DNA from 3 places in the Mesorhizobium sp. 10J20-29 genome. Region 3 is predicted to be linked to each of the others. Evidence: predicted binding sites of a transcription regulator. Region 3 holds the regulator's gene; each other region holds the start of a gene.
What was found. Region 3 encodes LexA, which represses DNA repair genes until DNA is damaged. Its sites were predicted from a motif close to TGTTCNNNNTGTGTTCNG; they were not measured.

Region 1 (2,265 bases), 1.3 Mb from region 3:
GTGCGGCGATGCTCGCATCGGTCCCGATTCTCCGCAAGGCCTTCCCGGCCGGCGAGGGGGGCTGGCGGGTCGGGGAGGCGCCGTCGGGCAGCCGGGGGGAGCGGCCGGACGGATGGGGCGGAACGCTGGCGTTCCGTGTGTGTGCTAGAGCAGCATCAGCTGCTCGGCGCCCTTCTTGGCCTGCACGAACAGGTCGGTCCGCAGCGGCGTCTTGCGCGCGTTGAGCCCGAGCCTGCGGGCTGCGATCTCGAAGCGACGGCCGATCTGCCAGGCATAGGGCCCGCTGCCCTTCATGCGCTTGCCCCATTCGGCGTCGTAATCCTTGCCGTCACGCATCGAGCGCACCAGCGACATCACGTGCCGGTAGCGGTCGGGGTAGTGACGCAGCAGCCAGTCCTTGAAGATCGGGCTGACCTCAAGCGGCAGGCGCAGTATGACGTATCCCGCGTCGAGCGCGCCGGCGGCGCGTGCAGCGTCGAGAATGCGCTCGATCTCCGGGTCGGTCAGGCCCGGAATGATCGGCGCCACCATGACCGAGGTCGGGATTCCGGCGTCGCTGAGCTCGCGGATCGTCTCCAGGCGCCTGGTCGGGGTCGCAGCGCGCGGCTCCATCGTGCGGGCCAGCTTGCGGTCGAGTGTCGTAACTGACAGCGCCACCTTGGCGAGGCCCTTCTCGGCCATGCGCGCCAGGATGTCGATGTCGCGCGTCACCAGCGCGGATTTTGTAACGATGCCGACCGGATGGTTGCGCGCCTCGAGCACCTCGAGGATCTCGCGCATGATGCGCCAGCGCTTCTCCACCGGCTGGTAGGGATCGGTGTTGGTACCGATGGCGATGGTGCGCGGCTGGTAGCCTTCCTTGGAGAGCTCCTTGTCGAGCAGCTTCGCGGCATCCGGCTTGGCGAACAGCTTCGATTCGAAATCCACACCGGCCGACAGGCCCATGTAGCTGTGTGTCGGGCGGGCAAAGCAATAGACACAGCCATGCTCGCATCCGCGATAGGGGTTGATCGAACGATCGAAGGAAATGTCCGGCGATTCGTTGCGGGTGATGATGGTGCGCGGCTTCTCGACCTGCACGTCGGTCTTGAAGGGCGGCAGGTCCTCGAAGGAATTCCAGCCGTCGTCGAACACGTCGCGGCTTACCGGCTCGAAGCGGCCGCTCGGGTTGATGCCTGCGGCGCGACCGCGATTGCGCTCGGGTCGCACCCTGATTCCGCTCTGCTCGATCATCGCATTAGCCATCTCGGCCCTTCCGGCTCCGAAAGCTGCAATGTCTGCGCGTGTGATCTGTTCCATCCTGGCTCTCTCCCAAGGCATCTCGGCGGGCCTGCGAATCGGCGTTTTCATGAAACTATTCCTATTTTGAGAAAGAGAACAAAGCAAGAACTTTGTGATGCAGACGGCGAATGCGGACCCGGCAACTGGCGCTGCGCGGCAGTTTCGGCTATTCGGCGTGCATGCTTAGCGTGTTGATCGAGACCCGGAACGACGAGGACGGATTGGCCCAGACGCTGGCGTCGCTGATCAGCGGCGCTATCGAAGGCGTGGTGCGTGAAGTGATCGTCTGCGACAACGGATCGACCGACCAGACCGGCAAGGTCGCCGACCATGCCGGCTGCAGCTACATCAGCGGCGGCATCGCGGCAGGTGTGCGCCAGGCCAAGGGCGACTGGCTGCTGCTTGTGGAGCCTGGTGCGCGTCTTGTCGAGGGCTGGATGGAGGGTGTCGTCGCCCATACCGCACTGCAAAAGATGCCGGCCCGCTTCTCGCGCTCCAAGATCGGCCGCGCGCCCTTCCTGTCGCGGGTGTTCTCCGGCAACCGCGCGCTGTCGGACGGGCTGGTCATCACCAAGAGCCAGGCTTCTGCCCTGGTTCGCAGGGCGGCCAGCGCCGAGGCCCTGGCGCGCGGCCTCGCCTCGCGTCGCCTGGCGTCGGAAATCCGTGTCGCGCCGAGCCGCAAGGCCTGACCCTTAGGCTTTCGTTAAGTCTTCCGGCACTTGCGGCGGAACGCATCGCTGCGGCCAGCTATTCTTGGCGTGAGTTTCAGCCGGAGGACCGCCATGTCACGCCTTGCCCTGTTCGCGCCGCTCGCCCTGGTTACCCTGGCGACGCCCGCTGTCGCCCACGACAGCGTCGCCGTCAGCGTCCAGGTCGACGTCGCAGGTCATCATCGCTCCCACGAGGCGCCCGCATGGGTGCAGCCGACCGGGCCGCAGATCTATTACGGCCGGCATTATACCCATGCGCCTGCCTATCCGGAGC
Region 2 (2,265 bases), 1.1 Mb from region 3:
CGGTGCAGATGCTTTTCGGCACAATGCTGATAGGTGCCGCGCATACCGCGCTTGAAGATCGAGAAGTAGCTTTCGATGGTGTTGGAATGAACCACACCCCGAACATACTCCTTGGCCGAATGACGCACCGACTCATGAGCGGTGAAGTGATCGGCCATGCCGGTGTAGAGACGGCTTTCGTCGGTATAGAGGGTGCTTTCGCGGGCAACGTTGTCGGTCACCAGTTCGGCAACATTGATCTTGGTGGCCTGTGCGACATGGAAGGTGCGCACCGAACCGCCGCGCTCTATAAGGCCAAGCACGGCGCGCTTGTTCGACGGACCCGAACGGCCCTTCTTGGTGAAGGGTTCGCCGCTGGTCTTGGTGGTGCGCCTTTCAGCCTTCGAACCGAAATAGGTTTCGTCGGCCTCGACAACCTGACCCTCGCCACCGAGCGGGCCAAGGTTGCCGTCGCGCATTGCCTCACGAATACGGTGAGACATGAACCATGCGGTTTTCAGGGTCACGCCAAGGGTGCGGTGAAGCTGGTTGCTCGAAATGCCCTTCTTGGACGAAGCCATAAGGAAAATCGCCTGTAGCCACAGGTTCATTTTGACGTGGCTGGCCTCAAAGATGGTGCCGATCTTCACGGTGAAGGGCTTTCGGCAATCGTAGCACTTGTAGGCGCCGATGCGGGTGCTCTTGCCCTTCATGGCGCTGATACGGTCCATGCAGCCGCAATGCGGGCATACCGGGCCGTTCGGCCAAATCCTGGCCTCTACAAACCGGTAGGCGGCGGCTTCGTCGTGAAAGTGGCGGTCTGAAAGCACGGACATCGGTCTAACTCCTTATGGAATCAACCTAAACCATCCGTTTGGGTACGTCAAGTATAATATGCGGAATAAGTTCTTATATCCGGGCCAGGGCCAACTGTGAACAAAGAAAGAACGCTCGGCGTTGCGGAAGCAACCCAAACTCCTGTTTTCCTTAAGGTTGTTGGCGGAACAATTCGTGGCCGCGCGTGAACTTGTCCACGCCGGAGCCGCCGACCGCATAGTCCGGCCATGCACACGGACAAGAAACGCATGACGAACGGCCTTGGGCGACAGGTGACCGAATTCCTGGAAGGCAAGCGGGCCGAAGCGACGATGGCGCGTCAGATGGCGGCGCTGCAGATCGCCTGCCACTTCGACATGGCCGCAGCGCTTGCCGCGCCGCCCGACCTGCGCGCCCAGATCGTCCTGCGGCTGGAACGGGCCGTCGAGCGGGAGCGCCAGCGCGGCATGCGCCGGCACTGGAGCTACGACCTCAACCGGCACATCGCCCTGAAGCAGGCCCTCGACACGCTGCGCGGCACCGCCGGGCCCGGGAAACCGTCGAAACGGGGCCGTGAAAATGGCAACGGCGCCAGGAGGCGCCGCTGCAGATCCGGTTAGGCAGTGATGCCTATTTTGCCGCCTTGCGCTTGCGCCCGAGGCCCATCTTCTTGGCCAGTTGCGAACGAGCCGCGGCATAAGTCGGTGCAACCATCGGATAGTTTGCGTCGAGGCCCCACTTCTCGCGATACTGATCGGGCGTCAGGCCGTAATGCGTCATCAGGTGGCGCTTGAGAGACTTGAAGCGCTTTCCGTCCTCGAGGCAGACGATGTACTCGTCATGCACCGAGCGCTTCGGGTTTACCGCAGGCTTCTGCTTGTCGGCCGGCGGTGCCTCGGCTGCGCCGCCCACACGCCCGAGAGCAGCGTGAATCTCGGCGATCAGATTAGGAAGGTCTCCGGCCGGAACCGGATTGTTGCTGACATAGGCTGCCACGACGTCTGCCGTCAGCTCGATCAGCATCTCGCTGTTCTTGGCAGGTGCTTCCGATGTTTCCATTTTTTTTCATGCCCCAACTAAGTTTCAATTTGATCGCCCCATTGTTCTCGAACGGGGCAACGCACGATTTTTTTCACAGGAATTCACCTGCGATTCGTGTCGCTATATATCAATGAAGCCAGGGCAGAAGTAAGTCAATTCGCTATAGCGACTTTTTCTACAGCAAAATTTGTACGCAGGAGTATATATACCGGATCAGTCTTCCCGCTGATTGCATCTATCAAGTGTTTGTACGTCACAAATGCCAAGCGATTACGCGGGGGTATCTTCAGCTAGTTGTCGGGCGTTTTCGTGCCCGCAGCGGGCTTCGCGCGGCGCGCCTTTTCTTCGGCTATCGTCAGGTCGTCGCGCTTCGAGTGTTCCCACAAGTTGTATCCCGCGCCATGAGCGGCCTTGGCCAGCAGGTGCGAG
Region 3 (2,265 bases):
GCGCAAGGGCGTCTTCTCGATCCCGCGGCATTATCGCTCGCGGCTTCCGCCAATCATGCCGCCGTTCCGGTTGTCCGGCGCCCGCTCGTCGCGCTGATTGCAACCGGCGACGAACTCCTGCCGCCTGGCAGCACGACCGGGCCGGACCAGATCATCGCCTCCAATTCCTTTGGCGTCGGCGCCATTGCCCGCCAGGCCGGCGCCGACGTTCTCGACCTCGGCATCGTGCCCGACCGCCTCGACCTGATCGAGGCGACGGTCGCCAGGGCGATTGCCGCCGGCGCCGATGTCGTCGTGACGCTCGGCGGCGCGTCCGTCGGCGACCATGATCTCGTGCATCGCGTACTGGTTGGCCTCGGCATGGAACTCGGCTTCTGGAAGATCGCCATGCGGCCGGGCAAGCCGCTCATGTACGGGCTGCTGGGCAGCACGCGCTGCCTTGGCCTGCCCGGCAATCCGGTCGCAAGTCTCGTCTGCTCGCACCTGTTCCTCAAGCCCCTGCTTTTGCGCCTCGGCGGCCGGCCGGTGCTCGACGACACGGTGGCAGCAACGTTGGCCGTCGACATGCCGGCCAACGACCTGCGCCAGGATTATGTGCGAGCAAGCATGGAGCGGAGCGCCACGGCAATCGCCGTCACGCCTTTCGCAGCCCAGGATTCTGCGATGCTGAAGGTTCTCGCCGACGCCGATTGCCTGTTGATCCGCGCGCCCTTCGCCCCGCCAGCCCGAGCCGGCGACCCCTGCCGCATCATCCCGTTACGCTGAACAAACCATCAACAGATTCATTAAAATTTAAACGGTTGCGGAACACAACTGGAACAGATAGTGTTTGTTCTGGTTTTGTTTGGGTTTTGATTCCCGGGGGACATGCGAATGCTGACGCGCAAGCAACACGATCTTCTTCTCTTCATCCATGAGCGGTTGAAGGAAGCCGGCATCCCTCCCTCCTTCGACGAGATGAAGGATGCTCTTGATCTGGCGTCGAAGTCGGGGATCCATCGCCTCATCACCGCTCTCGAAGAGCGCGGCTTCATCCGCCGCCTGCCCAACCGCGCCCGCGCGCTTGAAGTGCTTCGCCTGCCCGATTCCATCGCGCCTGGCCTGAATGCGGCGCGCAAGTTCTCGCCAAGCGTCATCCAGGGCAGCCTCGGCAAGCCGAAGCCCGACGCGCGCGATCGTTCGGCCAGCAACGACGACGATTCCTCCGCTGGCGTTTCCGTCCCAGTGATGGGCCGCATCGCGGCCGGCGTGCCGATCGACGCCATCCAGCACCAGACTCACGCGATCATGGTCCCGCCGGAGATGATTTCGGGCGGCAGTCACTACGCACTCGAGGTGCGCGGCGATTCGATGATCGAGGCCGGCATCTTCGACGGCGACACGGTCATCATCCGCAACGCCGACACCGCCAATCCGGGTGAGATCATCGTGGCGCTGGTCGACGACGAGGAAGCGACGCTCAAGCGGTTCCGCCGCAAGGGCGCCTCGATTGCGCTGGAGGCCGCCAACCCGGCCTACGAGACGCGCATCTTCGGTCCGGACCGGGTCCGCGTGCAGGGCAAGCTTGTCGGCCTGATCCGACGCTACTGATCCGGATCGTTCCGGCTGTCGGCTGACGCGCCTTCTGCCGCCGCCGGCCTGGTCCGGCTGTAAGGCGCCAGTCCCCTCGCCTCGCGCGAATAGCGTCGTTGCACATGCCAGGGGCGGTAAGGTCGCTTGATCGCGAATTCAATCTCCACGGTCGGCGCAAAATTCTCCCCGGTTGCGGCTTCGCTGTTCGACGCTTCGTTGCCGTCTGCCCTGGACCCGAACGTCACCGCCGCGCTGCCCAACTGCGCCAGATCGCGCTTGCCGACAACAAGGACATCGCTGCTGCGGCAGGGATCCCGCACCGTCGCGTCGTCGATCACCACGACACGCGCCAACCCGCAGGCTTCCGAGGCGCCGGACGGGTCCTTCGCATGCACGATTATGGCGCCAGACGCGTGTCGTGCCGCGCATGCCCTTTCGCTGCACACGAAACCCTGCGTCCCATTCGGCTGTCCGGCAAGCTGTTCGACCAGCCCGGCAACGCTTGCCGGCGCATCCTTCGCAACAACCGGTCCGACGATGGCGCCCGCCAGCATGGCGCGCTGCCAGTTTTCCGTTGTGAACGCGTTCGGTCGCGTCCGGTTGACCGCCATTCCGGCGTTGCCAGCGTCCAGTCCGACCAGGCGCCCATCTTCCGAGACAAGCAGGTCCGGCGCCTGTCCGGGCAGCGTCAGC

Region 1: ACT2BZ_RS13435 (PA0069 family radical SAM protein) is a predicted target of LexA. The motif match lies at 1,374-1,391, and genes of this name have one in related genera.
Region 2: ACT2BZ_RS14205 (cytoplasmic protein) is a predicted target of LexA. The motif match lies at 912-929, and genes of this name have one in related genera.

The regions. Positions count from the first base shown of each region.
Region 1 is NZ_CP199156.1:2,812,240-2,814,504, forward strand. Features, by position in the region: gene ACT2BZ_RS13435 (PA0069 family radical SAM protein) at 145-1,299, opposite strand; gene ACT2BZ_RS13440 (glycosyltransferase) at 1,461-1,970, shown strand; gene ACT2BZ_RS13445 (BA14K family protein) at 2,064-2,265, shown strand, end outside.
Region 2 is NZ_CP199156.1:2,980,415-2,982,679, reverse strand. Features, by position in the region: gene ACT2BZ_RS14210 (IS1595 family transposase) at 1-815, opposite strand, end outside; gene ACT2BZ_RS14205 (cytoplasmic protein) at 1,065-1,415, shown strand; gene ACT2BZ_RS14200 (MucR family transcriptional regulator) at 1,426-1,854, opposite strand; gene mnhG (monovalent cation/H(+) antiporter subunit G) at 2,127-2,265, opposite strand, start outside.
Region 3 is NZ_CP199156.1:4,075,628-4,077,892, forward strand. Features, by position in the region: gene ACT2BZ_RS19520 (molybdopterin molybdotransferase MoeA) at 1-765, shown strand, start outside; gene lexA (transcriptional repressor LexA) at 874-1,590, shown strand; gene ACT2BZ_RS19530 (ComEC/Rec2 family competence protein) at 1,584-2,265, opposite strand, start outside.